Linked DNA regions of Flammeovirga yaeyamensis. The protein of the gene in region 1 interacts with the protein of each later gene in a pairwise test. Links are inferred from orthologs where the notes say so. Each region holds a gene or a part of one and is shown in the gene's direction. Other genes may lie near its edges. The genes, in order: recA and dprA.

Region 1 (17,091 bases):
GTAAGCAAAACGAATTTAAGAAGGAGTTTGAGGAAGACTTTAATGGTGACTTTCATGCCTATATGGATTATCTAAAAGAGAAATATCAGCCGATGTTTAAGTATCTAAAAAAGATGTTTTAAACGGTAATAAAAATGGGTGATGTCTTAAAAGGCATCACCCATTTTTTATTAGAATGTAATTTTATAATAGAAGTTGGGAAGAATAAAGAATACTCTATCCTCTTCTACCTTTTGTTCTCTAAGATTGTATTTGTACCCTGCCGTTTGTTCTGTTAGCAAAGCATTTTGCATATCCAATCCCCAAGTCCTCACACTTTTCTTTTTCGGAATTTTATAAGTAATCCCAAAGTTCATCCAAATTTCGTCTTGACCTTTGATAGAGTACAACTCATTTTCTTTATAGACTATTTTTTGTTGATCATGTGAAGCTTGTTCATCGTAAGGAGTTAAAGGCACACCACCCAAATAAGTGGCATTGATGTTAAACCCTAATAGACGATTTCCTTTTACTACAATCTCTTTCCCTGCGGTAATGGTGGCCATATAATTTCTATTGAACAATGTATTTCTGGTAACTCCAAGATCGTCTGTATATTTTGAATCGTATAAAGATCCAGAAAGCATGTAGTAAAAGCCATTCACCATAGAACGTTCTAATGTAACATCAATCCCTTTATTTACGCCTGTTCCTGTATTCACTATTGGTGCATCGCTGTTCCACAATTTGGTATAGTTCGCAAAAGAATATGGCGTTCCTTGCATTACAGGTACATCAAATAATTCTTGGTAATAAACCTCTGTCGTTAATCGAATATTTTTAGTGAGGTTAATTTTTACACTACCTACATAATGATCCGATTTGGATAGTTTCATGTCATTTACCTTTTGAGTAAGTGGATTAATAAACGAATACACTTTCAATTCTTCTTTTTTGCTATGTCTACCGTAAGCCACTCCAAGAATAATATCTTTAGTAGGCGTGTATTGCATTCCCATTCTAGGTTCTAAGGATACCTCATCAGTAAGTTCAAACTTCGTCATTGCCAATCCAGCATTTACACTAAATTTAGGGAACAACTGATATTTAAAATCAGTAAATGCATTCAAGTTATAAGCACTACTGTTTGTTCTAAATACCTCATTTAGATTTCCATACAATGAGTCAGCTTTATAAGCATAAGCGTCCGTGGATAATAGATCGACTCTTACGCCAGATTTATTAATCAATTTAGAAGTGATATTAGAAGTTAAAGTCGTTGCCAAAGAAACTTTATAATCTATGTTTTTTTGGTTTTCGTAAGGATGAAGTGTTCCTTCATTTAATGTATCAGCTACTTCTTCGAAGAAACGGGTAGTGTTAGCATACTTATTGGCAGTCACCCCTAAAGTAGTTTTTAAAACACTCGAAGATCCTATTGATTTTGTATGGTTTACCCCGAATGCACCCATTCCAAAATCAATATCCTTATCTAAATAATCTTGTTCGTATTCTCTGTATTTGATTTTTACTTCAGGGTTTTCATCTTCTTTATCTTTATTTTTTATTTGATGTTGATATTTTTTATAAGGTGTTTCAATATCACTTAAACCACCCATACCCCAAACATTTATGTTACCGTATTTTTTAGAGGGGAAAGAAAGATTAAATGATAAATCCTGAAAATTAGGAGCCGTACCACCAGATAATTTACCAATATATCCAATGAAGCCATGTCTGTAGTTCACTAAATAAGAAGATCCTTTTTCTCTGTTAATTGGACCTTCTGAAGAAAGGTCAACACCCAAAATACCCAGCTGTACAGAATGACTATGCTTTTCTGTATTCCCTTTTCTGAAATTAATATCAAATACTCCGGACGTACTGTTAGAGTATTCTGATGGGAATGCACCAGTGAAGAAGTCTGTGCTGCGTAATAAGTTGGTACTAAAGATGGATATCAAACCAGCTCCTGCCAAGTTACCACCACCAAAATGGGCAGCACCATACACATCCAAATCATTTACTCTCCATAAAACGGAGGAAGGAGAGTTACCTCTAATAACCACTCCATTATCTTGAGGAGAAGAAAACGTCACCCCAGCAAAGTTATAGGCTACACGAGAAGGATCGCTCAATCCACCTGCAAAACGACTTGATTGTTCTACTGAAAAAGAACGACTACTCACCGTGGCCATCACATTATTGGCATCTTTATCGTTTGAAGAAGTAATCGTTACCCCTTCTAAAGTAGTCACCTCTTCGTTTAATTGAAACTCCAATTGTTGAGCATCAATTCCTGAAGCCAAAACTTCTGTCTTTCTCACTTTTTGATAACCAACAGAATGTATGATTAAAGTATAACGTCCTACTTTTAAACCTTTGATGATAAAATGACCATCAATATCAGTAGTTGCACCAATAATAGGATCTGAATTCTCGATTTGAATCGTTGCACCAATAATTGGTTGGTGAGTCACTTTATCAGTGATTTTACCTTTAATAAGTGATGTTTGAGCGTATATCAGATGAGTTGATATCAATAACAGGAATGTGATAAGAAGTTTATTTTTCATTATTCAGAGATCATTTGATTGTTGTTCGAATTAATGACCCTTCGCTAATCCTTTACCCCTATTCATTTTATAAAAAAAGTGAAAACCGTCGTAGACAGTCTTCACTTTACCATTGAAACGTTAAGTGTGAGGAGATATATATTTTTATTGAATCATAATTCTTTTGGTGAAGCCATTCACCTTAAGAAAATAGACACCACTCTCTAAATGAGATAGATTCAATTGTAATTGGTTATCGCTAATAATGGTCTTTCTATCAATTTGTAGTTCCTGACCTGCAGAAGAGTAAAGTGATAACGTTTCTGATGAACCTAAAAAGTTGGTTGCAATGTTAATCACACCTGTACTTGGGTTAGGATACACATTGATTAGATTTTCCACATCAAAGCTAACTTTTGCAGGTTGGTAATATTTAAACTGACCATCAAAATCAACTTGTTTTAATCTATAATAAACAGTGTTGTGAGTAATATTTTGATCTGTGTATGAATAATTAATTGTAGTATTTGAGTTACCATTACCTTCAATAACAGCTAATTCAAACCAATTTGTTTTATCAGAAGATTTTTCGATCACAAAGTGAGAGTTGTTAATCTCTGTGGCAGTAGACCATTCAATAGCAACTTGATTATCGACCAAATTTGCTTTGAAGTAAGCCAAATCTATGGGTAAATCATCTCCCTCTACTAATTCGATAAAACCAAAATCGCTACTTTCTCCTCCAGAGAAAATATCTTGACAGAATACTTCAAAAGAGTTAAAAGTGATTATAAATAAGAAGTAAAATTTTTTCATAGGTTCGTAATTATTGGGTAATAAACTGATAGGTTTTGATGGTTATTCTGTCGGAGCTGTTCTTCCTCCTCTACCGCCCAACTGACGGTATTCTTGATAATAGTTTCTCGCTGCTAATTTTCTATTTGATGTTTCCAAAAGGTTTTTACTTCTATTGTAAGAACCACCTCTTACTCCACTACCTAAAGCAGTATCATTGCAAGGCCAATTTTCAACATCTGCAAGACCAACATCAGGACATAAATGTCCATCTCCATGTTCTCCAGTAAAAACTCTACCTTTTTCATGACCCACAGTCACTACTTTTTCAGAAACATTTCCACTCATTTCCATAATTCCATAATAAGTAGCACCTGCTTGTACTCTTGTTAATGAAGCTCCTGTAGAATATCCTGAGAACTTCCCTGTACGATAGGGTTTGTAAGTACCATTAGAGTTTTTCTTGTAATTAGCATTACCTGTATTCATTGAAAAATTACTTGAAATAGATTCCGATTTAGTGTCTTCATTAACTGTAGTGTAATCGTTTTCATTTAGTAATGTATTACCCCAAACGTACTCATTTGGAACAGGGGTTTGAGTTCCACGACAAGCTTTTTCAAATTCCAATTCTGTGATAGGTCTTAATGCAGCCCAATCTAAGTAGGCAGCCAATCCTTGCCATGATAAATATTGAATTGGAACATAAGGTTGATCGGAGTACACTACACTGTCAGTATTTACAATCAAATTTCTACCTTTTTCTTGTTTACGAATAAGGTTAGTTGCATCATCAAAATCTATGGTACTTAGAAATGCAGTGAACTGTGCTTGAGTGATTTCATATTTCATGCAATAGAATGCATTGTAACCTTTCGGAAAACTTTCTGATAATACTCCTGTTTGATCTCCTTGATGGTTTATGCTGGCAGTATCGTAATATAAATTATTTGATTGATTACCGATAGTAATTGAGTTTTCACTGTCAACATAGTACGTGTCTGTATCAGTAGAACCATTGTATTTATAAAAATGACCTTTTTCGTTACCTCCAGACCCCAAATGATAAGCCCCTTGAGGAACGTATACCATTTCTATGGCAAATGCTCTGATTTTGATTTTATCATCATCGTTAACGGCGTTTGCACCATAATTCCACACAAATGATAAATCGTAATTTACGCTTTGCTGTTGTATTGGTGTATCGCTGTATACAAATGCACCATGTGCATTACCATTATTGTCATCATTACTTACATCAATGTTTGCGTTTAAGGCATAATGTCCTGCGTCTAATTGATCGTAATTTAACTTCACGTGAGACCATTGTCCGTTACCTACTTTGTATTTAAAAAATACCCAAGCGGCATCCCAATTACCTGGAGCCTCGGTTAATTTCCAAGAATTATCCCAAGTAATGTTTACTTTAATTTCTACAGTTTTGTTCTCTGTGTCTTTATTCTGGAAGGATAAAGAGTTTACTGAAATATTATTCGCATGTGTAATTACAGTAAGGATACAAATTAGTAGAGTAGTCAAATAGTAGTGTTTATTCATGATGCTAAATAGATGTTAATAAGCTGTACTACTATCCAAACATGGTTAAAAAAGAATTAGTTCTAACTTATGTAAGTATTATATGATTTTAGTGATATTTTGAGGTCATTAAAGAATTAATGAAGAAAAATCTTAGATATATTATATAGATAACTAAGAATTAGATGGTAAAGTGATGTAAACTAATTTTTTATCGTTTTTATAGATATTCTTTACATGCTTTTTTAAACCCTACAAAACTCTTTTTATACAAAAAGGAAAATCTCACAAAGATTTTCCTTTAGACGAACCATGAAGTTTGTTCTTTCTACTGTAACTAAATCAACGAATAACTATAGGTAGTGAACCAATATTTCTTAATTTCAAGTAGTACATTCCTTTTACATGTTCTTGAAAAACTACTTGTACTAATTTGTCTGTTTTTTTATAAATACTGTAATGTATTTCTTTTCCCATACCATCGAAGATTTTTAAGTATTGAATATCTTCTTCATGTAGAGTCACATAAAAGGACCCGTTATTTGGATTGGGATAAATGACCACATCTGTCTGATCGAAATCACTTACTTTTAGTGGACCGAAATATTCGAACTGTCCATCAAAATCTACTTGCTTTAGTCTGTAGTAAGCAGTTCCTAAATAGGGTTGTTCATCTATAAACTCATATTCGATTTCATGATTTGAATTTCCATAACCTTTTAACTTTCCTATTTCTTTCCATTGTTTTCCATCAATAGACCTTTCTATAGAGAAGTAATCGTTATTTAATTCTGTGTATGTGCTCCAATAAAGCGTTACATCAGCGTTATTTTTTGTGACTTTAAAATCACCCATTGTAACGGGTAAATCGGGGTCTTCTATTATTTCTGCATAGGTAAATAAGCTACTTTCTCCACCAGAGAAGATGTCTTGTGCATTCATTACCATTGAGGAAAGTATAAAGCAGAGCGTATATATATATTTCATATAACGAGAATTAAAATCTTGAATATTAATTGGTAGGAGCTGTTCTTACACCACGTCCTCCAATTTGTTTCTTTTCACTATTGTAAGTTTGGGAAGCTGAAATTCGGTTAGAAATACGCATTCTACCATTACCTTTGCTGTAAGTTCCCCCTTTCACTCCGGTGCCTATGGAAGTAGAATTACTTGGCCAATTTGTAACATTAGCCAATCCATCCTCACTTAGTTGACCGTCTCCATGCATACCGGTATAAGATCTTCCTTCAGGACGTCCGATGCTGACAATTCTTTCTTCCATATTGCCACTCATCTCCATAATACCATAGAATGTACTTCCCGATTGTACTCTTGTCATAGTACTGCCAAGGTTGAATGAAGACATTTTTCCTATTCTGTAAGGTTGAGTATTATTGGTCTTATTATACATTGCATTTCCCAAAGTTGTAGAGTAATTCGTTGCCACTACTTCCGTATTCGTTCCTTCATTTGAATAGGTATACACAGAGGTTGCTACATCGTTATTTCCCCAAGCATATTCAAAGGCGACAGGCGTTGCTGTTCCTCTACAAGCTTTTTCGAATTCTAATTCTGTCATTGGTCGTAAAGCTGACCAATCTAAAAAAGCAGCTAATCCTTTCCATGATAAAAATTGAAGAGGTGCATAGGGTTCTGCTGCCGTGTAAATACTATCATCTGCAGAGGTAATATTATTCCTTTGGCTTGTTTTCTTCTTTAATAACTCATCTGCATATTCTTTATTTATAGTACTTAAAAATCCAGCGAAAAGACCTTGTGAGATTTCGTACTTCATGCAATAAAAAGCTTCGTAACCCTTAGGAAAATCATTAGGAATTGGTCCTAACTGATCACCTTGTTTGTAAGATGCTGTTGAGTCTTTTATATCATACCAAAGATTACCAGGTAACTCACCAATTGTAATTTCTGTTTCACTATTTACTGTATAAGTATCAGTCACAGTTGAACCATTGTATTCGTATAAATGTCCATTTTCTGTTCCTGATGAACCCAATTCAAAGGCGGCTTCTGGTACATAAACCATTTCAATAGCAAAGAATCGGATACTTAAATCGTCGTCGTTTCCTAAACCATTCTGACCATAATTCCATTTGAGCGATAATTCATAGGACACACTTTGTTGAGCAATTGGATCTTTACTGTGAATATATACCCCATGTGCATTACCAAAACCATCATCATTACTAAGGTCAATTGTTGCTAAATCATTTATTTCTGAATGACCATGATCCATACTAATATCATAATTGAATAATACATGTTGCCACATACCATTAGTATCTCTAAATTTTGCAAACAACCAAACAGCATCATGATTGGATGGACCAGTGGTTACTTTCCAAGAATTATCCCATTCGAGAGTAAGATTCACTTGAATACTTTGATCATTCAAATCTTTATCTCCATAGTTTAAAGTGGTTATTCGTACATTATTCCCAAGTATAGTTGATACCGGAATACAGAGAAATATAGCAAGTACAAAAAGTTTTAAGTAGTCATTCAAAATTAAGTTCATATTATGTAGGTTGATAACGAGTTCTACTTTCTAAACATTAATTTTTTTCACATCGTTCTTACTCGTGTAATAATTGCTCTTGTTTTTAGGTTTTATGTTGTTTTAGAAGAGTGAATGATTCCTCACAAATAGTATCGTTATTTTTTTAAATTGTATTATATCAAGAATTCAACCTTGTAAAGTAGTGAAAATGAGTTCAATTGTTAATGTAAAAATATGTAGTTAATGTATTTATATAACATTGAATAAATGTAAATCAATTGATTTTCGGTGAGGTCTTATATCAAATGAACTTTTTAAAAGGCAAAAAAAAAGAGCCATTTCTATGACTCTTTCTTTGGATACTTTGTGATGATTTTTGATCAATCAACCTTTACCTTTATCATTAGCTGTTTGCTGACGAAGGTGGTTTAGCACATCAATTTTAGTAATTAAACCAACAAATTGATCTTCATTCATTAGAATAGCTACCATACCATCTCTGAAGATCTCCATCAAACGGTCGATACTATCCGATGCTTGAATAACCACAAGATTACTTGTCATACATTCTGCAGCAAATCGATCGAAAGCCGATTCGTCTTCATAAACCGTAAATAAAATATCTGATTCGTCGATGATTCCGAGTATTTCATCACCATCCATAATAGGAAGTTGAGAAATATCGTACATCTTCATTTTTTTGTACGCATCTAATAAGGTGTCTTCGATGCTTGCTGTTACCACCTCTCCTTTATCATAATGATTAGAGATCAAGTCGCGCAAATCTCCATATACCTCTTTTTCGATAAACCCTTTTTCTTTCATCCAGTGATCGTTAAATAATTTTGAAAAGTATTTGTTACCGCTGTCGCACACAAAGGTAACCACTCTTTTCGGTTCTGTTTGTTCTTGACAATATTTTAATGCTGCAGCGATCAATGTTCCTGACGACGATCCAGCCAATAAGCCTTCTTTCATCAATAATTCTCGTGCAGTTGAGAAACTTTCTTTATCTGTGATAGTGTAAGCTGTTTTTGTTTGAGAGAAGTCGGCAATTTCTGGAATAAAGTCTTCGCCAATACCTTCCACATACCAAGAACCTGCTTCACCAAATTCGCCCTTATCGATGTAGTCTTTTAGAATAGAACCTTCTGGATCAGCTAAAACTAAATCGGTTTGTGGACTTACCTTTTTAAAGTACGCAGCCATCCCTGAAATTGTTCCAGAAGAACCTACACCTGCTACGACTGCATCTACATTCTGATCCATTTGTGCATAGATCTCTGGAGCAGTAGTTAATTCGTGTGCCAAAGAATTGTGCGGATTCGAAAATTGATCTATATAATAGTATCCTTTTTCTTCTGCCAACGCTTTTGCCATATCTTGGTAATATTCCGGATGTCCTTTACCTACATCAGAACGAGTTAATAATACTTGTACACCCATTGCCTTTAGGTGAGCAATTTTCTCTTTACTCATTTTATCGGGCATCACAAGAATTAGTTTATATCCTTTTAGAACCGAAATTAACGCAAGACCAAGTCCTGTATTTCCAGCCGTTGCTTCTATTAAGGTATCTCCCGATTTAATTTTACCTTCTTTTTCTGCATTTTCAATCATGCTTAAGGCAATACGGTCTTTAATAGATCCCCCAGGGTTTTGGTTCTCTAGTTTTAAATAGAGTTCACAGTTCCCCGTATCCATGTTTTCTACTTTAACAAGAGGGGTATTTCCAATAAGTGATATAAGATCTTGTGGTTTATTCATGTATGTATTAGTGTGAGTTATATCTACAAATGTAATTAAATAAAGTGATGTGCAAGAAGAATGTATAAGAAATGAACCGATCTTTTCTCTGATTCTTAGATTGATGTCTCTATTTTTTATCAAATAGTCTTTTGAAAAGCAGGAGTTAAACAAATTTGTCTACATAATGTTCAATTTATGCATTTAAAAGTACTATTAAAGCTTCTATTTTGATCAAATGATAAATTATTTATCAATTATATGTTATTTATTTTAACTAAGTTGGTTTTTTTCAAAAACATGTTTTACATTTGATAAAACATTAATCGTTAAATGTTTATATTTTGATTATTTGATAAATATGTTTAAAAAATAATCGAAAAAAATATCAAAAAAATTCTTTGAACGTATCTACATTACGTTCTACTCCCCTAAGTTTGTATTATCAACAATTCGGAAGTAGAAAAGTTGATGATCAAAAAGAAATAACATACACACAAAAATATTTAGTTATCATGGCTGCGGATAAAGGGCAAAACACAGAAAAATTAAAAGCATTAGAAACAACTATTGCTAAATTGGAAAAACAATTCGGTAAAGGAGCTGTTATGAAGATGACAGACGACAGCGTCGAAAATGTTCCTGCAATTTCAACAGGTTCTTTAGGACTTGATTTAGCTTTAGGTGTTGGAGGTATTCCAAGAGGTCGTATCATCGAGATCTACGGTCCGGAATCTTCTGGTAAAACTACTTTAACGCTTCACATTATTGCAGAAGCACAAAAACAAGGTGGTATGGCTGCATTTATTGATGCAGAACACGCTTTTGATAAAGTGTATGCTGAAAAATTGGGTATCGACATGGAAAGATTGTTGGTGGCTCAGCCAGACCATGGTGAACAAGCTTTAGAAATCGCTGAACAATTGGTTCGTTCAGGTGCTATCGACGTATTAGTAGTCGATTCAGTGGCTGCCTTAGTACCAAAAGCAGAATTGGAAGGCGATATGGGTGATAGTAAAATGGGTCTTCACGCTCGTTTAATGTCACAAGCACTTCGTAAAATTACGGGTGCTATTTCTAAGACAAACTGTTCAGCTATCTTCATTAACCAATTACGTGAAAAGATTGGTGTAATGTTCGGTAACCCTGAAACAACGACAGGTGGTAACGCATTAAAATACTATGCTTCTGTACGTTTGGATATCCGTCGTATCGGTGCGATCAAAGAATCTGCTGATAACGTAACTGGTAACCGTACAAGAGTGAAAGTACAAAAGAACAAAGTGGCACCTCCTTTCAAACAAACTGAATTCGATATCCTTTATGGCGAAGGTATTTCTCGTGCAGGTGAGGTATTGGATATGGCAGTTGAATTTGAGATTGTCAACAAAGCAGGTTCTTGGTTCTCTTACAGCGGATCTAAATTAGGTCAAGGTAGAGAAACAGTGAAAGAATTGATCAAGTCGAATCCAGAATTAATGGAGGAGTTGGAAGCGAAAATCAAAGAAAAAGTATTTGGTATCGCTCCAGAGGAGGAAGAAGTTGCTCCTGCTGAATAATTAAGAAACAAATAGTTAATGCTGAGTGGGGATACTCGCATTAAAATATTATAGTAGTAAAATGAAATCCCTCGCTTTTCTAAAGTGAGGGATTTTTTTATTAAGCACTTTTTGGAAGTGATAATTCATTGATAAATATCAAAGACTATTTAGAAAGAAGATCGTCTTTTAAAGAAGAATTGGGTGCGTTTCCTCCAATGAAAACATTCAATAATGCGTTCTGAAATTCTTTATGGTGGATATCAAGTAATAAATTATTGTCTCGGAAAATCTTAGTATCGTCTTCTCCATGAAATTCGAAACGATAATGGTCTCCAATGGTATTTTTATCTTCAAAAATCTTTGCAAAATCGCTTATATAAGAATGATAATTATCGGTTGCATAATTATTTGATGTGGCAAAGGCATTTTCAAAAAAGTGAGAAGTTTCTACAAATGTATTTGGTAGGACAACATCAGCTTCTTTGATATTTTGGAGGATTGTTGAAAATTTCCCACTCTTTAATAATTCCTTATTTTTTTCGTGTAGATCTTTAATCTCATCAATAGTACGTTGAGATTGAAACTGATTGGAAGTGATCACCAAATCGATGATTCTTAATTCTTCAGAATAAATAATCTTAAGGGGATCATTACTGGGTTTTTCTAAATATAAACCACATGAAAATAGTTTATGTATCGATTTGATATAGGTTCCTCCTCCGTTTAGTTGTAGTGTTTTACCATAGGACTCAATTTTTTTCTTAAAATCTACATTATATAATAATGTAACATCGTGTTGGTCTTGTGCATTTACTGAGTGTGAAAAAAATGTAGATACAAAAAACACGACGAAATAAATATACTTCATGTTTGTGGTGTAAATGTGGATAACTCATTTCAATAAAGAAGAAATAGAATTTTCATTGAGAGAGAAATCTAATTCTATTCAACTCTTTAAAAACACAAAGAATTTAAAATCGATAAGAAAAATTGATGATGGTTATCATGTTTTTTGTATTATGATTTATATAATTGAGAATAAATGTAAATAGTACATTATATCGAATTAAATAAAGAATGATGTACGGATGTTTATATTAATCTACAATTTCATCAAATGATTTGGTGTAGGGCTCTCCAAAGAACTTAAGGTGATAATTCGAAAATTTAGTAAACTCTTGATGTGCCTGCACCTTTTTATCCATTAATAATAAGGTTTGAATTTTTAAATTTAAAGCCTCTTCATCCAATTTGTCATACTCAAAAATGCAATCGATAATTTGATTCTTAAATGATAAGTCATTTACCCTTTTTGCAGAGTAAATGAGCGTTTCTAAAATTTCAGATTTAATTTTAGATAAAGTTTCATCGATATATTCAAATGCCATTGGTTGTAAACCACTACCCTTTTCCACGATTTGATAGAAGTTGATATAGTCTTTAATAGCTACATTTTGATAATATAATTTCTCTTTCACTTCTAGGAAATGGTAAAACTCGTTGTAAAAAAGATCATCAAATGAAAAGGCCCAGGCGTTATTTTCAAATACCAATTGTATGCCTTCACATTGTTCTAAAATAACACGTAAACGACGTATGGTCACAGAACGATTGTTTTTAGATTTTGCTTTTGTAGAATCAGGCCATAAAAGTTCTGTAAGTTCTTTTGTTGTAATATGTCGATGATGAGTAAAAGGATAGAATAATATAATAAGGAATACCTGTTTTAGTTTCTCAGTGACCTGATGGGAGATATTTCGGTTTTCATTATCGTAGAGTTTAAATTTACCAAAGATATAGAGCGCATTCTTATCTTGTTTTTTCTCCTTTTCCATAGGGTAAAAAGGAATGAAGTCTTCCTGCTTTTCTTCTACTTTTTGGGTATCAAAAATCTTCTTATCTTTTGATGTTTTCCCCTTTTTAGGACGATAAAAATAGCTTACAGAGTAAACAAGAATGAGAATACCGATGATTAAGATAAAATAGCCAAAGTTAAAACTATCACTTCCAGCCTGACTTAAATGATCTAATTTTACTCTTTGAATTGAATTAATAGGTGGACCTTTAAGTTCATAAATCATCAAAATAGATGTATTCTGCAAATAAGATCCATTCAAATAACATAAATAGAAAGAGTGATTATAAGGGTTCCTAAATAATTTAATTTCAGATTGGGTATCTCTATATTTTAGATTGATAGTATCAGAAACGGGATTCAATTCTCCATTTTCCATATTAATTGCCATCAGTTGAATGGTCGTATTATGGTTATTATTTAGAAAAACCGCACTGTAAAAATATTTTCCATCTTTATCCAAGTAAATATCTCCGACATTACTCATATTTTTAATCGGAGGTTTCATCTCCCAAAGTTTCGTAATCGAATCTTTTTCAGTATCGATTTTATAGAGATCATAAAAAAACTGTGAGCCATAAGTTTGGTCACCATTTTCATTACCTATGCCCCCATAAAGTAAATACTCATTATTATTGAGTTTATACTGTGACATTCGATTTCTTGGAGCAATGCTATCACCTTTTAAAGGACATAGTTCTCTCTTTCCATAGGTACGATTATATTTTCGGTAATCAGTTTTAAACTTAAACATTCCAAAACCATTGATCTCCTTGATCTCATTTGTAGAGTCATTATAAAAAATGTTCGGGTGAAGATATTCAACCATATCTTTATTATTAATGACTCTTTGTGCTACCGTATCCCCATAATATAGAGAGGAAATAGATTTACCGCGAATATCAAAAACCAAGTATTTCTTTTCTTTGGGCAGATTGATCCCTTCGAAAATTCCCGTTTTAATCGCTTTAATTGGTGCTTCGGTGGTAACTACTCTCTGTGATCTTATATTGATCCTATTGAGAAATTTTTGGTCGATAGAAATGATTTCTTTTTTAAGACTATCATACACCAATGCTGGATGAAAAGCGGTTTCTACTTCTGCTATTTTTTTCCAATGATAATGATCTTTTAGAAGCCAATTTGGACGTTCTACACTTCCATCTTTATTATGATGTACCTCATTGGCACTACTTCCTTTATACTCATTTAAAGGCCAGTGATAGTCTTTCTTACGAGAAGAAATTTGAACGTTATTTAGTGTAAAAGTAGGTATTTGAATAATTTCATTTTCATTATCCTCGGATGATCCAAAAATGAGTTTCAAATTTGATAGATAAGGAAATTCAGTAAGAGAAGATTCGAACTTTTGATTACCAATTGTAACTACAATAGTTTTCTTTGATTGATTGATGTTGATTTCAAAATCACTTAAATCAACATATTGACCATACTGACTTAACGGTATCTGTATAAGGTGTCTTTTTTGATCAAAAGTAATGATCAAACTATTCTCACTTCTATTTTTTCCAGGATAATAAATGAGATCAATTTTATGTTTTTCATCCCCAATAATCCTGAGAATATTACCGATGAAATAAGACTTTTTTAACGACAAATTAAACTTTAGTTTAATCTCTTTTCCTACTCTTATTTGCTCTTTTTTAGGCAATAAAAGTGAGGTCGTCTGCTTGTCTAAAATTGCAGAGCTTTCAAAAGAAAGTCCACCTTGTCCAAAACACACATTGATTGAAATGAAAAATAAAGTTAGGCTTTTAATAATTTGAGACATACTGGCTTTAGCTTGTTAGTATTCGATTTAACTAGAATTAGGTCGATAGTGAGATATTGAAATAGTTGTTAGAATTATAGATATGCGATTTCTAAAACTATTTTAATTAATGCAAAAGATAAGGGGGTATTTTTTATATATGTACATTGTTAAGGAGATTAATACCCTTGTTTTTGCATATTTTAATAAATTTATCCCATTTGTAACCTCCCTTGTACCGCTAAAAGTAAATCTACCGCCTGTACTATTGTAACATCCTTTCGGGGACATGGTAACGATTTAATAACTTTCGATTTGTACTCTTAATTATTCATTATGATAAGACTTCAACTGTTTGCAATCCTACTTTTTATAGGTACGATTTCTACAGCATTGGCCCAGGATTCTTATGTCCGGGGTACAGTGTTAGATGCAAAAAGTAAAGCCACATTGCCTGGTGTAAATATCTCTATAAAAGGGACGACACAGGGAGTGATTTCAGATATAGACGGGAAGTTTGTATTGGAGGCTGAAATTGGACAAGAATTGCTTTTCACCTTTATAGGGTATCAGCAAAAGGAATATATAGTAACCTCTTCTAATGAAATAGAAGTTTTATTAGAGGAAGACATAGAAGAACTTAAAGAAGTGGTAGTAACTGCATTAGGAATATCGAAAGAGAAGCAAGCTTTAGGCTATGCTGTATCGGAGATTGGTAGTGACGATTTAACACAAGTCAATACTGGATCGCTGATGAACAGCCTAGGTGGACGAGTTACAGGGGTACAAATCTCTGGAAATCGACCAGGTCAGGCTTCCTCTATAAGTATTCGTGGTAACGCCTCTTTAAAGGGTAGTAATTATCCGTTAGTTGTAATAGACGGTGTCCCTATGGACGAAAAAAACAAAGGTGGTGTAGGCCGTTGGGGTGGCACAGATAAAGGTGATGTTTTATCGATGATTAACCCCGACGACATTGAATCGACCAATGTTTTAAAAGGGGCTGCAGCCACTGCTTTATATGGTAGTCGTGCTTCGAATGGCGTCCTTTTGATTACAACTAAAAAGAGTAATAAAAAAGATGGAATTGGTGTTGATATCAGTTCATCGATGGTGTGGAGTACACCTAATAATATGCTGACCGATAGACAGACAGTCTACGGGCAGGGAGCACAAGGTCGAGTACCATCATCTAGTGCAGAAGTAATGGATACCGGACTTTCGAGTTGGGGAGCTAAAATGGGAAATCAGAAGTATATTGGTTTCGATGGGAATGAGTATCCTTATACGAACCAATGGGATCCGATGTCCATATTTAGTACGGGCTATGTGTACAATAATAGTGTAGCCGTATCCGCAGGAAACGATCTCTTACAAGGAAGAGTATCTTATTCGAACCAACAAGTTCAAGATATTTTACCTTCAACAAATATTCAGAGAAATACGGTTTCAGCAAGGGTAAATAGTGATCCTTCAAAACGTCTTTCGATAGATACTAAACTGACTTATATTAATCAGGAAGCCAATCGTTCTGCTGGAGGAGAAACCACTTTTAATCCAGCAAATGCTTATCATAGGATGCCTGCCACACAATCTGCAGAAATCTTTAAAAAGAATAGACATCAACCAATTTTTATGAATGATGTGTATACTTTAAACCCTTACTGGGTGATGGACAATTTGTACATCAAAGATTTTAAAGATAAAGTATTACTATCGGCAAATGTGAGTTTGGAGTTACTTAAAGGTGTAAAATTAAACTACAGAAATGGTATTGATTTTACTTCTGGAAGAGACGAAACGATCACACCAATTGGTACTCCATTTTTGAGTGATGGTGAAAGTAAAGTCAGTAGTCTACAAAGAATGGAGATGAACCACGATCTTTATTTGAACATCAATAAAGATATCGGAAGGTTCAATATTTCTGGTCTATTGGGTGCGAATATGATGCGTACTGAACAGAATAATGTAGGTATTGAAATGCGTCAATTTTATTCTGATTGGTATCATGTAAGTAATGCAGCCATGGTAACAGGTACTCAGAATCATTCTGAAAAAGAAATGAATTCGGTGTACGGGTCAATGGACTTTGGTTACGATAAATGGATTTACCTAACAGTAACAGGTAGAAACGATTGGACATCGACTTTATCAGAAGGAAACAATTCTTATTTCTATCCTTCTTTGAGTTCGAGTTTGATTGTATCAGAGAAAATTAATTTGCCAACATGGTTCTCCTTAGCGAAGATAAGGGGGTCATGGGCACAGGTAGGATCTGATACAGATCCATACAAATTGTATCAAACCTATAGAACGGCAGGAAATGGTTTTATTAATAAGAATGGAAATAAAGTTCTTCCTGCTGGTTTTTCTGGAGCGATGAATAATGCCAACTTATCTCCAGAGATGACCACCTCTATAGAGTTTGGTGCAGACTTAGGATTTTTTCATGATCGTGTGAATATGAATGTCACTTATTATGATCAAATCACCGAAGATCAAATTATCGCTATGGATGTTTCGGATGCTTCAGGTTTTACTAGTGTTTTGGTAAATGCAGGTAGCATGAGTAACACAGGTGTTGAGGTATCATTAAATCTAGTTCCTATAGTCAATAGAAACTTCACTTGGGAATTGGGCGTCAACTATACTTATAATAGGAATAAGGTAAATAGTTTGATTGGAGACATGGAACGAATGACCATAAGTGATTATGGTAATGTTAGGGTCGATGCTATTGTTGGCGAAGAGTACGGAGTAATCATGGGTAGGGATTATCAAAGAAATGATAT
Region 2 (17,219 bases), 2.8 Mb from region 1 along the record:
GACATCATTTTTATTGGACTGAATTAATGCCAATAGTAGACCTGATGCTGACTCCAATACTAAATAAGAGCGTAACTCCTTGGGATTAATTGTTACTTGATAACCGTTCATCTGCCAATCATTATCAATCACAATTTCTTCTGATTTTTGAATTTTATATCTTTTCGATTTTAAAATCCTCTCTGAAAAAGCTTTTGAAAGACCTTCTTTGTAATCGTTTTTTTCTTTCAACTTTACCAGATGAATAGTCAATTCTGTTTTAGAAAATGGTTCAACATACTTTCCTTCAACAATTTCATCTACATTATTTTTGAAATTTCTTTGAATGATTCCTCTAGGATAATCAAATTCTATATTACGGCTAATACTATTCGATCTTACATTTATATCATCAAAATAGGATAATGATTTCAGAGATCTTATCTGAAAATTCGGGTTATGAGGTAATTGCAACAATAGATCTAAAGATGTCCAACTTGCAGGATAATTATCAACTTCATTTTCTGATAAAGGAATTAATTCCTCGTGTAGCTTATTATAGTTTTGAACTTCTAAGGCATTCAATCCAAAATTATCCTCTAGTTTCATCTTTAATGCTAAGACATCTTCCAAACTCTTCTCAGCACCAATAATAATATGATACCATTTCCCGTCTACATCATTAGATTGTGTAATTGCATAAGGTGAAAGTCCCTTATTTTCGAGATAATCTATACCATTTTCCATTTCGTCGTACTCTCTAAAAGAGGCAATTTTAACAGAGAATGGCTTTTCATCATTGAACTGTTCTGGAGAACAAGAACAAAAAACAATCGCAGAAAAGATAATATACAAGTAAGGATGAATTAGTTTCATTTTGTTGCAGTTCATTCTAAAGGGTAACATTAATTCGTTACCCTCAAGTTAAAGTATATTTGTGAAATTATGAATTAGAATAATCCAAATCCAATAAATTATAATCTATGTTTATAATTCATCAATTAAATGATGCATTTTATTCAATTGAGGTCAATATTTCTTCTCTTATAATAGATATATCTATAATCTCATCTCCATATTCTAATTTTTGCATTACATCAAAACCATCTACCACTTCAGAGAAAATTGTATATCGGCCATCTAAGTGATGTGTTGGAACTAGAGAAAAGAAAAACTGACAAGATTCTGTGTCTTTCCCTGCCGAGGCAATTCCTAATGAACCTCTCTTATAATTTAGCATTGAAAACTCACTCGGAATGTTATAATCTAAACCACCAAAACCATCTCCTCTTGGATCTCCACCTTGTGTAACAAAATTAGGCACCATTCTATGGAAGTGAAGGTGATTATAAAAACCACTATCAATTAAACTTACAAACATAGCAACAGTTGCAGGTGCCTCTTCTACTTTCAATTGTATATCTATATCACCTTTTTCTGTTTTGATTCGTGCAATCTGATTCTGTTCAATATCCTTTATATATTTCCATTGAATACCTTTATTTGGATATGAAGTTTTTGCTTTAAACTCTTTCCCTTCTAAAAAGGCTATCGTCTTTTCTAATTCAATATAAGCTTCGACTTGAAGTGGCAACTCCAAAAGATCTTTGACCTCATTTAATTTAGCAATAGATGGAAAATGAGACTTAAAATGATCATGTTTCTTATTTTGAATAAACTGACAAGCATTGTAAATCTGTGATACGTCTTTAGTTGCGATACATTCTTCGAGAATTCTTTTTAATTCTTCACCTTCTTTTTTCGATGGACGGAATTTTGAGGAATAATCATTTAAAACCAATTCAATAGATTTCGTTTTTAGAATATTTACATCAGTTGTTTTCCAAGTATCAAATGCTAAGTCTTTACCATATTTTGATTCTGTAATTGCTTCTAACCAAATCGTCTTCTCATAAGATGATGGTGCATTTTCAAAATGTTTCAAAGCAAATTCATACATCTTTTTATCCTTATTCCTTTTACGAAGAATGGCTTTCATAGCTTCCGCTTTTGCATTATTAAAGTTAACCACCTCAAGAATATCAAAAACTTCTTTTGCTTCTGACCAACCTAACTTGTTATAAATCGACTGAGCAGCAATTTCTGCAACAATAGGATCATTATAACTTAAATATTCAATTGATTTATTAATCACACCTGAATACCTTACCTTCTCTGTTGCCATTAAAGCATTTTGAAGCACAGTTGGTGATTTTTCATCAGTTAAGATTTTCTTTAATGCAGTAGCACTACCTGCTCCTTTAGAAAAATTTTGAATCGCTTTTGTAAAATTGGCTCTGATTAACTCGTTTTCATGATGTCTGGCATTATCAAAAATATTCGAATTAAACGTTTCTAACATATGCTTACTATTGATTCTAGCAAAATAAGCACTACACCATTCTTTTGTTTCTACACTCTTTGATTTTGTAAAAATGCGCATGATTTGTTCAGAAGCATCATACGATTGATAACCCTGCCAATCTTTTGCTCTATGCAAACCCTTTACAATACCAAACATCACATTTTCATCGCTTAATACGAAATGTGTCAATAGGTAAATAGCACCATCGTTTGCACATTTCCCCAAACTTTCGAACATATGTTCTAATAATTCTGTTTCTTTTTGATGTTTTACTATAAAATCAATAATAAATGGAGATAAAGAACGGTCCCCCATTTGCCCTAAAGCAAATGCAGCTGCTATCTTTACATTAAGGTGATTAGATTCTAAAAGAACTCCTTTAATATCAGAAATTGCTAAAGTGTCTTGTACAGAACCAAGAGCAATTAAGACTTCTTCTTGATAAACGGTGTCCTTTAGAATCTTTAATAATTCTTTTGTATTACGTTCATCTCTAAGAGAATAAATTTCTCTAATTTTGTGGTCCTGAAATTTATTGGAATATTTTTCACCTCCACTAGTTCCTTGTTCTTCTTCTGAACAAGAGATTATGAAGAGACCTAAAAAAAATAAATAAAAAATCGATAAGAATTTATAGTTGCTCATTTGTGCTAAATATGTTTATCGATAAAATAACCAATTAAAAACCTCATACACAAATTTTATGCGTGCAGTCGATATAATCATTAAAAAAAGAGAGGATTTAGAATTAACTTCTGAAGAATTAAAAGAATTTTTAGACGGTTACCTAAAAGGTGATGTAACCGATTATCAAATGTCGGCCTTTTTAATGGCTGTCTTTTTAAATGGACTTTCTGATAATGAATTAAAAGTTTTGACAGAGACTATGAGAAACTCTGGCGACTTGATTCACCTTGAGGGGGTCACTAGATTTCTTATCGATAAGCATAGTACTGGAGGTGTTGGCGATAAAACTAGTATTGCTCTTGCTCCCCTCTTATCCACTTTTGGTATTGGTACGGCAAAAATGTCCGGTAAAGGTCTTGGTCATACAGGAGGTACTTTAGATAAATTCGAAGCTATCCCTGGTTTTAAATTCCCAGAGTCTGAAGCAGAGATGGTCAATAGCATTGAGCATTCAGGCATTGGTATCATGGGACAGACAGATGATATTGTTCCTCTAGACAAAAAGCTTTATGCCTTGAGAGACGTGACGGGTACTGTAGATAGTTATCCTTTGATTGCCTCGAGTATTATGAGTAAAAAGCTTGCCGTTCGTTCTGATGGAATTATCCTTGATGTTAAAGTAGGCGACGGTGCTTTTATGAAAACATTGGAGAATGCTCAAAAGCTTGCGAACATCATGAGAGATATCGGAACAATGTTCGAGCGTAAAGTGCATATCGTACTTAGTGGTATGGAACAACCTTTAGGTAATGCTATTGGTAATGGACTTGAAGTCTACGAAGCGGTTGAATCTTTAAAAGGTAATGGTCCTAAAGACTTTGAAGAATTGATTACAACAATCACAGGTATCGCTCTTGTTCAAAAAGGAGTTGTTAAAACGGTTGAAGAAGGTATTGAAAAGGCTGTTGCTAAATTACACTCTGGTGAAGCGGTTACTGCCCTTAGAGACTTCGTTGCTGATTGTCATGGTGACGCCTCTTATATCGAGCAACCTGAGAAATTCTTAACTGCTCAATTCAAATATGAATTAAAAGCGGATGCAGATGGTTGCATTTCCCAATTAAAGGCAGAGTCTGTAGGTACAGCAGGTATGCTTTTAGGTGCAGGTAGAGAAACAAAAGAAGATGTTATCGATTATGCTGTTGGTATTGTTCTAGAAAAGAAAGTAGGTGATATTGTCTCTAAAGGAGATACTTTAGCCGTACTTCACTACAACAAGGAGAATGACAAATTCAAACAGGCAGTCGAATTATTGAATTCTGCTTATCAGATATCAAACGATAAGGTGGAACAGCCGAAAGTGATTCTAGACATTCAATAATTATAGGATACAAAGAACTTTTGTGATGATTATTATTAATAATTGCAAAAGAAATGAGCTTCACCTATTCAAATAGTAACTTTGTGCGTTACAAATAGAAATACAAATCATAATAAGCATATAAATTAGATATGAGTATAGCTAAATACGTTGATCACACTATTCTTGCAGCGAACGCGACTGCATCTCAGATTATTACTCTTTGTGAAGAAGCGAAAGAACATAACTTTTTCTCAGTTTGTGTCAATACATCTTATGTGCCATTAGCAAAAGAACATACTAACGGTTCTGATGTTGCCGTATGTGCCGTAGTTGGTTTCCCATTAGGTATGATGGATACTGCTTCTAAAGTATTCGAAGCTAAAACAGCAGTTGAAAATGGTGCTGATGAAATCGACATGGTTATCAATGTGGGTAAATTGAAAGATGGCGAAAACGATTATGTGGAAAATGAAATCCGCTTAATCAAAGAAGCAATCGGTTCTAGAGTTTTGAAAGTGATTATCGAAACTTGTTACTTAACTGACGAGGAAAAAGAAAGAGCCTCAAAACTTTCTGTGAATGCTAATGCAGATTTCGTAAAGACTTCTACTGGTTTCGGTACTGGAGGAGCTGCTTACGAAGATATTCAAATCATGAAAGACGCTGTTGCTGGTAAAGCACAATTAAAAGCTTCTGGCGGTGTTCGTGATTATGAAACTGCTCAAAAATATATCGACATGGGTGTTACTCGTTTGGGTACATCTAGCGGAATTAAAATTATTCAAGGCGGTACAGCCGACGAAGGTAGCTACTAATATATATGAGTAAAAGAGTTGTTTTAGTCGTTCTCGATAGTGTGGGTATTGGCTTTAGTGCCGACGCAGACGAATATGGAGATCGCGGTGCAAATACTTTAGGTCACATTGCCGATAGTGCAGGGTTAGACATTCCTAACATGCATAGAATGGGTTTAGGTAACATTGCTCCTTTACATGGTTTACCTTCTCTAGGTACGACTTCTGCTGCCTATGGTATGGCCAAAGAAGTTTCTAAAGGAAAAGATACCACTACAGGACACTGGGAAATTGCTGGTCAGATTCTTTCTGAGCCATTCCCTACTTACCCTAATGGCTTCCCTGAAGATATTATTTCTGCTTTTGAAAAAGCAACAGGTAGAAAGACAATTGGTAATAAAGTAGCTTCAGGAACAGCTATAATCGAAGAACTTGGCGACCAACACGTTGCCTCTGGTGATTTGATTGTATATACTTCTGCAGACTCTGTTTTCCAGATTGCTGCTCACGAAGAAGTTGTTTCTTTTGAAGAATTGTATAAATACTGTGAAATCGCAAGAGAACAATTGAATGTTGGTCGTGTGATTGCTCGCCCATTTGTGGGTAAAAACGGTAACTATACAAGAACATCAAATAGACACGATTATTCTTTAGAGCCATCAGAAAATATGCTAACACGTATTAAAGCTGCCGGTAAAGATAGTATTGGTGTAGGTAAGATATTTGATATCTACGCTGGTAAAGGATTTACTGATCATGTTTATACAAAAAGCAATGAAGATGGTATCGATCAGACTATCGAATACTTAAAGAAAGACAACAATGGTCTTATCTTTACTAACCTAGTAGATTTTGATATGTTATTTGGACATAGAAGAGATCTAATTGGTTATAGAGATGCTTTAGAGTATTTTGATCAAAGATTACCTGAGATTATGGATGCCATGAAAGAGGATGATGTTTTAATCATCACTGCCGATCATGGTAATGATCCAATCTTTAAAGGTACTGATCATACTAGAGAACATATTCCGATTTTAGTCTATGGTAAAAAGGTAAAACCCGTCAACATTGGTTTTAGAAACACTTTTGCCGACATCGGAACTACAATTGAAGAATTATTATTAAATGAAGCCCCTACTACAGGAAGCTTCGCATCCATGATTTTATAAGATGAGTATACATATTGGTGCAAAGCCAGGTGATGTGGCAGAAGTCGTATTAATGCCTGGAGATCCATTAAGAGCTAAATATATTGCTGACAACTACCTTGAAGACGTTGTTCAATACAATAACGTAAGAGGTATGTTAGGTTTTACTGGAACATACAAAGGTCATAGAATCTCTGTACAAGGTTCTGGTATGGGTATTCCATCAATTGGTATCTACGCCCACGAACTAATTACTGAGTTCAACGTACGTAAATTAATTCGTGTAGGTAGCTGTGGTTCAATGCAACCACATATCAAACCAAGAGATTTAGTTATTGCTATGTCAGCTTCAACTGACTCTTCTTTTAACCAAAACCGTTTCGGTGGTAAGGATTACTCTCCAGCTGCTGATTTCGAAATGTTGAGAAAAGCCAACGAAGTAGCAAATGCGAAAGGTATTAAACCATACAACGGTAATATCCTTTCTTCTGATGCATTCTACGGTGATGATGCTGATGAGTGGAAGAAATGGGCTAAATACGGTGTACTAGCGGTTGAAATGGAAACAACTGCTTTATATACTATCGCAGCTCAATTTAACGCTAGAGCGATGACTATTCTAACTGTATCAGATAGTTTGGTAACAGGTGAAGAATTAAGTTCTGAAGACCGTCAGAATACATTTACAGATATGATGGAGATTGCTTTAGAAACTGCAATTGCAGACTAATTCAATTCCCACATCATTTGATGTACTATTGATATTACATGTATTTAAATAGATTTTTCTATTAAGTACTAAGGATAATGGAGTTATAAATAAAGCTAAATACTTTTTAGTTAATTTATAACTCCATATTTTTTTTATATCTACTACTCTCCTATTTTTGCACGGATTTTTAACTTCATTCAAACTTCTTAATCCATGAAATATATCAAATACTTATGGGGCTTATCATTACTAGTGTATCTAGGTCTAAACCTTTTGGCTTATATCTATTTACCTGAGGATGGTGTAACCGTCATTCAACAAACAGCCAATAGTCAGGCGGTGTTAATGACAAGAAGCGATTTCTTTTACGCTTCTATGGGAAGTTTATTATTAGTCAACATCTTTTTTATCACCATTGGAAATGGAATTCTGTATTTTCCAAAAATTATGGTTTTCGCTCCAAATAAAGATTATTGGTATTCAACAAAAGAAACTCGTGAAAAATTTGTTGAAATAATAAAAGGTTGGACTAAAGGAATGGCGACTATTCTAACCCTAATTTTACTAACTGCTGTTGGTGTAATTTATCAATCACAAGGACACGATCCTTTGGCTTTTAGAGTAGAATATTCTCCAATGATCCTTTGGATAATGGCTATTCTTTGGTTAGGTGTTTACTTTATAGTACTTAAAAAGCCTAATTCAACTGAGGCATAATGGATATAAAATAAAAGAGGGTGAATTAAAAAGTAATTTAATTCACCCTCTTTTTTATGTTTCAGAACAATTAAACTGTTTGTTCTTCTTTATTCTTTTTCCCTTCACAATCTTCGTTTTTACAAACTCCGTAGAAGTTAAGAGAATGCTTTTCGATTTCGAAATTATAAACCTCTTCCACCATTTGTTGGATCTTCTGGATTCTAGGATCACAGAACTCAAAGATTTTATTACATTCCTTACAGATCAAATGATCGTGTTGTTTAAAACCGTGTGCTTTTTCATACAATGCTAAGTTTTTACCAAACTGATGTTTAGTAATTAAATCACATTCTAAAAGTAAATCTAAAGTATTATATACTGTCGCTCTACTCACACGGTAATTTTTATTTTTCATGTTGATATAAAGCGATTCAACATCAAAATGTCCGCCTCTGCTATAGATCTCTTCCATGATAGCAAAACGTTCTGGAGTTTTTCTTAACTTTTTCTCCTCCAAATATTTGATAAATATTTCTTTAATATCTTCCATGTTACTATTTAATAATTTGAATTGAATTCAACAGCATCTTTCAGCTCGTAAATCAATCCTGTTTCTTCGTCATTTAAATGAAGTGTACCTTTAAAGGTGACTTCTTCTTCTTTTATTTCTCTATGATTCTTAAGGAAAATAGCCACTACAGACTCAGGTCCTGCACCACCACAGAAAAAACAACTAGAGAAAGGGTATACAGATAACATTATGGAGTTGTCTTCTGTTTCTACAGGAAGCACAAAACCTTTAATAACTATTTCAGAATTATCTAAAGCTTTCACTTCATTAGTAAATAATGGAAACGGTATGTCCATTTCAAACTCTTCAGAATATTTATATTCCCAATCAACTTTAAGAAGTTTCTGCCAAATCTCATCATCCTCTTGAGCAAATGAGAAAGACATACACAGGCAGCTCAATAAAACAATAAAAAACTTACTCTTCATTTTATTACGAATTGTCTTCTGCTTTATTAGCGTTATTGTTATCCGGTTTCTTATTAAAATTATCTTTACGACTTTTCCAATGTTCTTTCTTGTTATTAGGATTTCGGTTTCCTCCTTTATTGAATTTCGGATTACCTTGGCCCTTGGCTTTATTTTCCAACATTTTTTGTTGTTTTGTCACCTGAGCCTCTTTTCTTTCACCCGCTTCTAATTCACTTAAGTCGTACTCTTCTTCACCTACAGCACTATCAACAACCATTTTTTGATTCTTGATATGATCTTTCCGATCTTGAAGTAATTGTTTTGCATTAGGACGAATCATGTTTTCAACAACATTATTCCTCACTTTAACAATATCTACTGCTTGCATTAACGCCTCACGGAAAGATGTCTCGTCTGCAATACCTTTACCTGCAATATTATATGCTGTACCATGATCAGGTGATGTTCTTACAATATCCAAACCTGCAGTATAATTTACACCACTTTCGAATGCATGTAATTTAAAAGGAATTAACCCTTGATCGTGATACATACAAAGGATACCATCATAGTTTTTGAAAGATAATGTACCAAAGAAGCCATCAGCTGGGAAAGGTCCAAATACTAAGTTTCCTCTTTTTTTGAACTCCTTCACAACAGGTCCAATCACATTAATCTCTTCATCTCCCAATAACCCTTCTTCGCCTGCATGTGGATTAAGTCCCATTACAGCTACTTTAGGTTTTGTGATTCCGAAGTCTTTTTTCAAAGAATCAATCATTACATTCAACTTCGCTGTCACTAATTCTTTAGTAATAGTATCAGAGACTGCTTTGATTGGAATATGACCCGTAACAACACCTACTCTTAAATCGCCAGCACAAAGTGTCATCAATGTTTCTCTATCCTTAGCAAAATTTTCATTGTAATATTCCGTATGTCCAGCATACTGAAAATTTTCACTTTGAATATTTGCTTTGTTAATTGGAGAAGTTACTACCGCATCAATCACTTCAGATCTAAGATCTTCAGAAGCTTTATCGATAGATAAAAAGGCACATTGTCCTGCTTCTTGAGTTACTTTGCCAGGTTCTAATTCTTGAACTTCACTCCAACAGTTCACTACATTAATCTTCTGATCATGAATGTAACTGTTGTTGTTATATTGATGATAAGTAAACTCTTCTAAGTTTAATATCCTTTTGTACTTAGTCAAGATCTTGCCTGAGCCATATACAATTGGAGTACATATATTTGTTATCCTCTTGTCTTGCAACACTTTAACGATTACTTCTGGTCCAATACCATTGTAATCTCCTATTGTAATACCAATACGAGGTTTATTAGATCGTCTATTTTTTTGATTTTTATTATCTCTCATATTTCTGTAAAAAGTAGATTCTGTACATCTACATTTAAATTCAATTAACCAAAAGTAATCATTTATGCTATCTTTTCTATGTTAAATAGTATTAACCTTAGATTGAATAAAAATAATAATTAAGAAAGTGATTCTGTATTTTGAAAATAGTTACTTTAATAAACAGGTTAATATTGTTTAAATGATTTCCTTGAATATTACCATCGTTAGATATACCAATTCAAATTAAGTATTTTTGTAAATAATCAAGGATTTATTGAATTATTTGAAAGAATAACAAGATAACAAACTTCAAAATCAAATTAATTGTGTTCTTTTTTTAGAACAGGTAGTAAACCAATTGCCGATGAAGAGATTTTACTATTTTATATATATTCTAATATTATCTTCTGTTGTGGGTTTTTGGATCTACTCTACTTTCTATGCCCCTGTAGATGACACACCTTTCATAAATGAATATAGTTTTTCCGATACAGAACCAAATCCTTATAAACTTAATGATAAGATTATAAGGGCTGATATGCCTGGAAAGTTCTTAAAGATGAAAAATACTTTGAGTACGAAAAAAGGGAATAATGAATCAAATTATCCACTTGGATATAAAAACGCAGAAATTAAAGCACATCAAGTATCAGAAAGTAACCCTTATTTTGATTCAATTGTTTGGGCTAAAAATGGACCAACGAACGTATCTGGAACAATTTACAGCATAGTATCAGACAAATCTGATACTAATGATAATACTTGGTTAGCTACAACTGCTGAAGGTGACATTTGGAAAACAAAAAACAGAGGTAAGCATTGGACTTGTGTTACCGATTCTTTACCAAATATTCCAATAACAAAAATTATCCAATCTCCATCTCAACCACAGATATTTTATGCAATTACCGGTGAAGCATATGGTAAAAGATATATACAATCTGGCAATGGCTTACTAAAAAGTACTGATAATGGTAATACTTGGCAAATAGTAAAGAATACGCTGGAGAATGAAAAATTTCAAGCAATAACCTCTATTATTATCGATCCTTATGATCATAAAACACTCCTTATCGGGACAACGCAAAGGATAAATGACAATACATTAAGATCATTCATTCTGAAAACAATGGATGAAGGTGAAAATTGGGAAGGAGTTTATGAATCAAGTTCTATCATTCAAGCCTTAGAATATCAACCTAATAATTTCAAAGTGATTTTAGCTGGAGTTAAAAACCAAGGAATTATTAAGAGTATTAATTCAGGTAGAACTTGGGGTAAAGTTGGAAACAATTTCAAAATGTCAGGTAGAATCAATTTGGCATTTGCTTCTGTAAATACTTCTATCGTTTTAGCCTCTACAACTGGAAAAGGTAATAAACAAGCAATACTCTATGTCTCTATGAACAATGGAAACTCTTGGAAACGATTGCAATTTGAGAGTCCAATTAATCAATTATTCGGAGGTCAAGGTTGGTATAATAATTTCATCACTCCTCATCCTTATGAAACCTACTCATTCTATATTGGTGGAGTAAATATTAATAAATTATCAATTAGAAATTTTGAAACAGGACAAGCTATTTTAAGTCCTATTTCTGATGCTTATTCTGAATTTAATGGTCCAAACCAATTTCTTCAATGGTCTGGCATGTCAAATATTAAAGGATTACATCCTGATCACCATCAATTATTAATTCTCAACAATAAGAAAGACAGCAGTTTCCAATTACTTACAGCTACTGATGGTGGTGTCTACATGAGTAAAAGAGATCATCAACCTGGAGAAAAAGACAACTCATGGAATTTTGCTTCATATGGTCTTCATTCAACTCATTTTTTCGATATTGATAAGCATCCCTATAAAGATCAATTTTTCTGTGGAACTCAAGAAAATGGATCTTGGGTATCTCCTACAAACCCAAGTATTTCAAGTAAGTATAGAAGAGGATTGCCTGGTGATGGATTTGATGTGATATGGCATCAATCTAATCCTGATATACTTATAGGAAGTATATATAATAATCATTTCTTTCGCTCATTAGATGGAGGTTTTTCGTTTAAAAAAGTAGGAAATGATTTATTAGATATTGATGAAGCGGCTCCTTTTTTCAGTAAAATTGTCGATGCTCCAAATCAACCCAACTTATTGTATACAATTGGTGAAAGTGGTGTTTGGTTTTCAGAAAACTTTGGAGACTCATGGATGTTAAGTCCAATAAATAAGTTATGGAAGAGAACAGACTACATGGATATAAATGTCTCTACTGTCAATCCTAAAATTATATGGACAGGTAGTGAGATAACGGAAGACAACAGAATTCATGTATCAAAAGATGGTGGTTTAACTTTTACGGCAACAAGCGATTTTAAATACAATGGTAAAAGTCTTGGACAAATCTCAAAGATTGTATCCGACCCAATTCTGCATAATGTTGCCTATATCACTTTTGCTTTTAATAACGCTCCAAAAATTATTAAGACAGATGATTATGGAAAGACATGGAAAGATATTTCTGGGTACGCAAATACGTCTCGACACCCGCTACCGAATGTACAAGTGTATGACCTTTTTGTATTTCCATACAACAATCAAATTCTTTGGGCTGGCACCGAAATTGGCATATTCCAAACTTTAGATGGAGGAAAAAGCTGGCATAGATTAAAAAGTAATTTCCCTGCCACTTCTGTATTTAATATCCATTATAGAGATAACAGCATTTTTATAGGCAGCCAAGGAAAAGGAATATGGAGTCTTCATTTAGATGTATCCTTACAACCAAAAATTCTTAGTAGTTATTATGACAAACAAAAAGAGTTAATCGTTGAAATGGAAAACGTAAGTCAATATGATTCTCTGCAATTCTATCATAAAGGGAAACTCATTGATAACGGTAAAATAGAAATCACTGGTAACTATGTGAAGTTCAAAACTGAGGATATTATCAATGATTTATCGGCCATTGGATATAAAAACTCACTTCCTTATACTTCTAAATCTTCTAATATTTCACCTTTTGAATTTGGTCATTCTGTTTCTCATTTTCACTTTGATCATAAGTCTGATTCCGTTGAAAATAAACTAACTGGGAATTTATTCAATGAGTTTTCAGCACCAGGGTTTTCATATTCTTTACATACTGAACACCCATACAAAGTAAATGAAACAAAGTATTCGTATTTAAAATCTCCAATCGTATTAGATCGTTATAATAGTACACTTTACTATAAGGATATAGCATTAATTGACACGAATGACCATGTATCAATACAGGCCTCAAAAGACCTTATTCATTGGAAAAATATTAGTGGGAATTATAATGCTTCATTCAATACAGATTGGACATTTACGATCAATAAAAAAGATCCAATGGGATCTCAAAACTTAGAAGTCCCCCATTCTATTAATCTTTTAGAGCACTTTAGTCCCCAAGACACTGTATATTTTAGATTTGAGCTTTCCTCCACAAAATCAAAAAACAATTGGGGTTGGGCGATATCCTACATTGATATTCAAGGCAAACATGACACTGAATATAACAATGTTGTTTTCAACAATTTGATTCCAATTCAGGCCAGTGTTTCTCCATCAATTGTAAGTGATCAAAAAATAAATGTAGAGATCTTATCCAACGATAAAAAGTTACTTGATATCAAAATCATGAACTTAATTGGTAATAACGTTTTGGAGAGAAAATATATAAAATTGAATAAAGGTTGGAACAAATATCCTTTAACATTACCTTATCTAACGGATGGCATGTACATCATCAATTTGGAATATGACGATAAGGTAACCTCTTTGAAATTTATGGTGAGCAAAAAGAAAGACAAGCACATCATCATCTAAATTTAGATCTTTACCCTACTTCGATGTGGTTAATTTCTGTATCTGTTTGTTATTGAATTTGTAATAATAAAATAAAAGGGTGTTTTTTGTATCCCTATTTTAAGCATAATAAAATTATCATTTATGGCCAACGTAAAACCTAAGAAACATTTAGGACAACATTTCCTGGAAGACATGCAAATCGCAGACGATATTGTGAATGCAATGACTCAATATGGTGGATATAAAGAAATCTATGAGATCGGTCCAGGTACTGGAGTTTTAACTACTCGTTTGCTTAATAAAGATGATATAAAAACTACAGTAGTAGAAATAGATACCGAATCTGTAGACTATTTAAGAGATGTTGTCGGTTTACCAGAAGATCAAATTATTGGTGGTGATTTTCTTAAATTAGATTTTGATAAAATTGCTCCTCACCCTGTTGGATTAATTGGTAACTTCCCTTACAATATTTCTACTCAAATATACTTTAAAGTACTAGAACATAAGGATCAGATTACTGAATGTGTGGGTATGATTCAAAAGGAAGTAGCAGAAAGAATCTGTTGTAAAACAGGTGGAAGAACTGCAGGTATTCTTACTATCCTTGTTCAAGCATTTTATGATGTCGATTACCTATTCACTGTACCTCCAACGGTATTTAATCCTCCTCCAAAAGTTGATTCTGCAGTAATTTCATTAAAAAGAAACGATAGAAAAACCCTGCCTTGCGATGAAAAATTATTCTTCAAGGTAGTTAAACAAGCTTTTTCAACACGTAGAAAAACATTAAGAAATGCAATGAAGCCATTTGGTCTTCCTGCTGACTTCCTTAAAAAGGATATATTTTCTCTACGCGCTGAAGCCTTAAGTGTAGATGATTTTATTCAATTGACAGTGGAAATTGAAGAAATAAGAAAATCATAGTTTCACTAGCTTTTCAACATATAAGTTATTCCTAATTCTATATATAAATATTAAAAACAGAAATCAGGATAACATCATTTTCGGGCATTGCTTTTTGTACAATTAATTTACCAGATATATCTGATATTTTATATTCAAAAGCATTGCCCGTTTCGTTTTTTAATACCTACCTTTTCATTAGTAATGAAGTTATGCTTCAATACAAATACTCTAATCATCATTTATAAAATTATCTAAATTGATACTATAACGGACTTTTTACCTTTCATTATCATTGCTAAATAATATTTCAATTATTGTTTTTATTTAAAACAAATGACACTATATTTAACAAATAATTTCTTAACGAATCAAATAATACCTGAAAATGACCATCACTGAATCCAAATTTTATGAACTATGGCTTAACAACATCCAAGGAATTGGGGGTGCAACAAGTAAATTATTAATAAGTCATTTAGGATCTGCTGAAGATGTATTTAAATCTTCGCCTACTCAACTAAAAAAAGTAAGTGGTATTGGAGAACATACGATTCACTCAATTGGGATATCAAAAAAATATTTAAAGAAAATTGATCTTGAGGTCCAAAAAATTGAAAGTGCCAATGTTCGGGTTTTATCATATACCGATGATGAATTTCCTAAACGTTTAAAATACCAGAAAGACTCTCCTTACCTTATTTATGTGAAAGGAAAAGCAAAAGGGCTTTATGCCAAGAAAACAATTGGAATTGTAGGTTCTCGATCGGCAAATTATTACGGTAAATCAGTTACCAATAAATTGATTGAAGATTTGTCAAAATTTAAAGATATAGCTGTTATTAGTGGTTTGGCTTATGGGATTGATATACAAGCCCATAAATCATCATTAAGCAATAATGTGGGAACAATTGGTGTAATGGCCAATGGTTTGAATAAAGTCTACCCTTCTATGCATAAAAACACTGCAATAGAAATGATTAAGGACGACAATAGCGGTCTTATTACTGAGAATTTAATGGACGCTGAACCTGATGGGCCTAAATTCCCTGCTAGAAATCGAATTATTGCAGGATTATCTGATGTCATCATTGTTATTCAAGGAAAAAAGAAAGGTGGTGCGCTTATTACTGCAGATATTGCCAACAGCTACCATAAAGAAGTTTTTGCTGTTCCAGGACAGGTGAATGATGAATTAGCTGAAGGATGTAATAACCTTATTAAATATCAGAAAGCTAGAATATACACTTCTGCTGATGATATCATCAAAATGATGAACTGGGATATTCAAGAAAAAAATAATACTCAAAAAACGCTATTTGATACCTCAGATTTATCGAAAGATGAATTATCTATTGTAGATTTATTGAAAGAAAACGAATATCACATAGAAGAATTAGCTATTCAACTTCAAACGCCAATTCCTAAATTGTCAGGCTTCTTACTACAACTTGAATTAAGAGGTATTATTCGTTTAAAGCCTGGAAATATTTATAGTTTAAAATAACATGAAAATAGTAATTGCCCCTAATGCTTTTAAAGGTTGTATTTCGTCTATTGAGGCTGCCAATATTATACAAGAGGCATGGTTAAATAATAGACCAAACGATGAAGTGATCAATCTACCACTTGCCGATGGTGGAGACGATTTTGATCATGTTATTGCCTTATATAAAAATGGGACATGGAACGAAGTGGCCACAGTGAATGCATTAAACCAACCACATACTTCTGGTTATTACAAAGTAAACAATGCGACTGCAGTAATAGGAATGGCATCTGTTTGTGGGTTAGCCGATATCAATGAAGGCAAAAGAAACGCTTTAGAAGCTAGCAGTAGAGGTTTAGGAATAGTGATGATGCAGGCGATTAATGATGGATGTAAGGAAATAATTATTGGTCTAGGTGGTAGTGCATCAACTGATTTTGGTTTGGGAGCACTGGCAGAATTAGGTCTACTATGTATTAATGATGACGGAACACCTATTCAACCCAACGGAGGTAATTTATCTTCAATCAGAACATTTGATATTCAAGAATTACTAAATAAAATAGAGGGTATTTCTTTTTACATTGCTGTGGATGTTGAAAACGGATTGTTAGGAAAAAATGGAGCTGCTCATGTTTTCGGTCCTCAAAAAGGTGCGAATGCAGAAACCATTAAAATACTCGATGATAATTTAAGCCACGCTGCCGACCTTACACAAATAGCTACAAGTATTGAAGTTCATGATGCTATTGGAAGTGGTGCTGCCGGCGGAACTGCAGGAGGTTTTATGGCTTTCTTAAATGCCACAATATTAAAAGGAAGTGAATTTGTGATGGATTGTTCAGGTTTTGAAGATCAACTCTCTGATACAAAATTAATTATCACATCAGAAGGTACGATTGATGATCAAAGTCTGTATGGTAAACTTCCCTATCAAGTAGCAATAAAAGGAAATGAA

What was found.
Region 2: the proteins of recA (region 1) and dprA interact in binary tests that used the Bacillus subtilis proteins (3 or more experiments, as listed by UniProt). The link is inferred for Flammeovirga yaeyamensis from one-to-one orthologs.

Annotation. Positions count from the first base shown.
Region 1 is NZ_CP076132.1:62,712-79,802, reverse strand. The notes cover bases 8,832-11,666. They hold recA (recombinase RecA), read left to right. Parts: upstream 8,832-9,644; coding sequence 9,645-10,688; downstream 10,689-11,666. Other genes in these bases: KMW28_RS00255 (chalcone isomerase family protein), read right to left, coding at 10,834-11,538; KMW28_RS00265 (pyridoxal-phosphate dependent enzyme), read right to left, coding at 8,832-9,150. Also shown: KMW28_RS00295 (aminopeptidase), read left to right, coding at 1-122; KMW28_RS00290 (TonB-dependent receptor), read right to left, coding at 171-2,555; KMW28_RS00285 (T9SS type A sorting domain-containing protein), read right to left, coding at 2,700-3,350; KMW28_RS00280 (formylglycine-generating enzyme family protein), read right to left, coding at 3,393-4,421; KMW28_RS00275 (T9SS type A sorting domain-containing protein), read right to left, coding at 5,208-5,852; KMW28_RS00270 (SUMF1/EgtB/PvdO family nonheme iron enzyme), read right to left, coding at 5,878-7,401; more of KMW28_RS00265, read right to left, coding at 7,768-8,831; KMW28_RS00250 (hypothetical protein), read right to left, coding at 11,768-14,317; KMW28_RS00245 (SusC/RagA family TonB-linked outer membrane protein), read left to right, coding at 14,633-17,091. UniProt on the Bacillus subtilis protein: Multifunctional protein involved in homologous recombination, DNA repair and competence.
Region 2 is NZ_CP076132.1:2,806,019-2,823,237, forward strand. What follows is about bases 14,257-17,219. They hold dprA (DNA-processing protein DprA), read left to right. Parts: upstream 14,257-15,160; coding sequence 15,161-16,279; downstream 16,280-17,219. Other genes in these bases: rsmA (16S rRNA (adenine(1518)-N(6)/adenine(1519)-N(6))-dimethyltransferase RsmA), read left to right, coding at 14,257-14,793; KMW28_RS11110 (glycerate kinase), read left to right, coding at 16,281-17,219. Outside these bases: KMW28_RS11045 (SPOR domain-containing protein), read right to left, coding at 1-855; KMW28_RS11050 (peptidylprolyl isomerase), read right to left, coding at 995-2,989; KMW28_RS11055 (thymidine phosphorylase), read left to right, coding at 3,048-4,352; deoC (deoxyribose-phosphate aldolase), read left to right, coding at 4,484-5,149; KMW28_RS11065 (phosphopentomutase), read left to right, coding at 5,155-6,300; deoD (purine-nucleoside phosphorylase), read left to right, coding at 6,302-7,009; KMW28_RS11075 (hypothetical protein), read left to right, coding at 7,205-7,708; KMW28_RS11080 (Fur family transcriptional regulator), read right to left, coding at 7,779-8,240; KMW28_RS11085 (DUF3299 domain-containing protein), read right to left, coding at 8,249-8,689; 4-hydroxythreonine-4-phosphate dehydrogenase PdxA, read right to left, coding at 8,694-10,052; KMW28_RS11095 (WD40/YVTN/BNR-like repeat-containing protein), read left to right, coding at 10,399-13,884; more of rsmA, read left to right, coding at 14,008-14,256. UniProt on the Bacillus subtilis protein: Protein that helps load RecA onto ssDNA during transformation. Binds cooperatively to circular ssDNA, is able to bridge different segments of DNA. Favors the loading of RecA onto SsbA- or SsbB-coated ssDNA and formation of RecA-DNA filaments.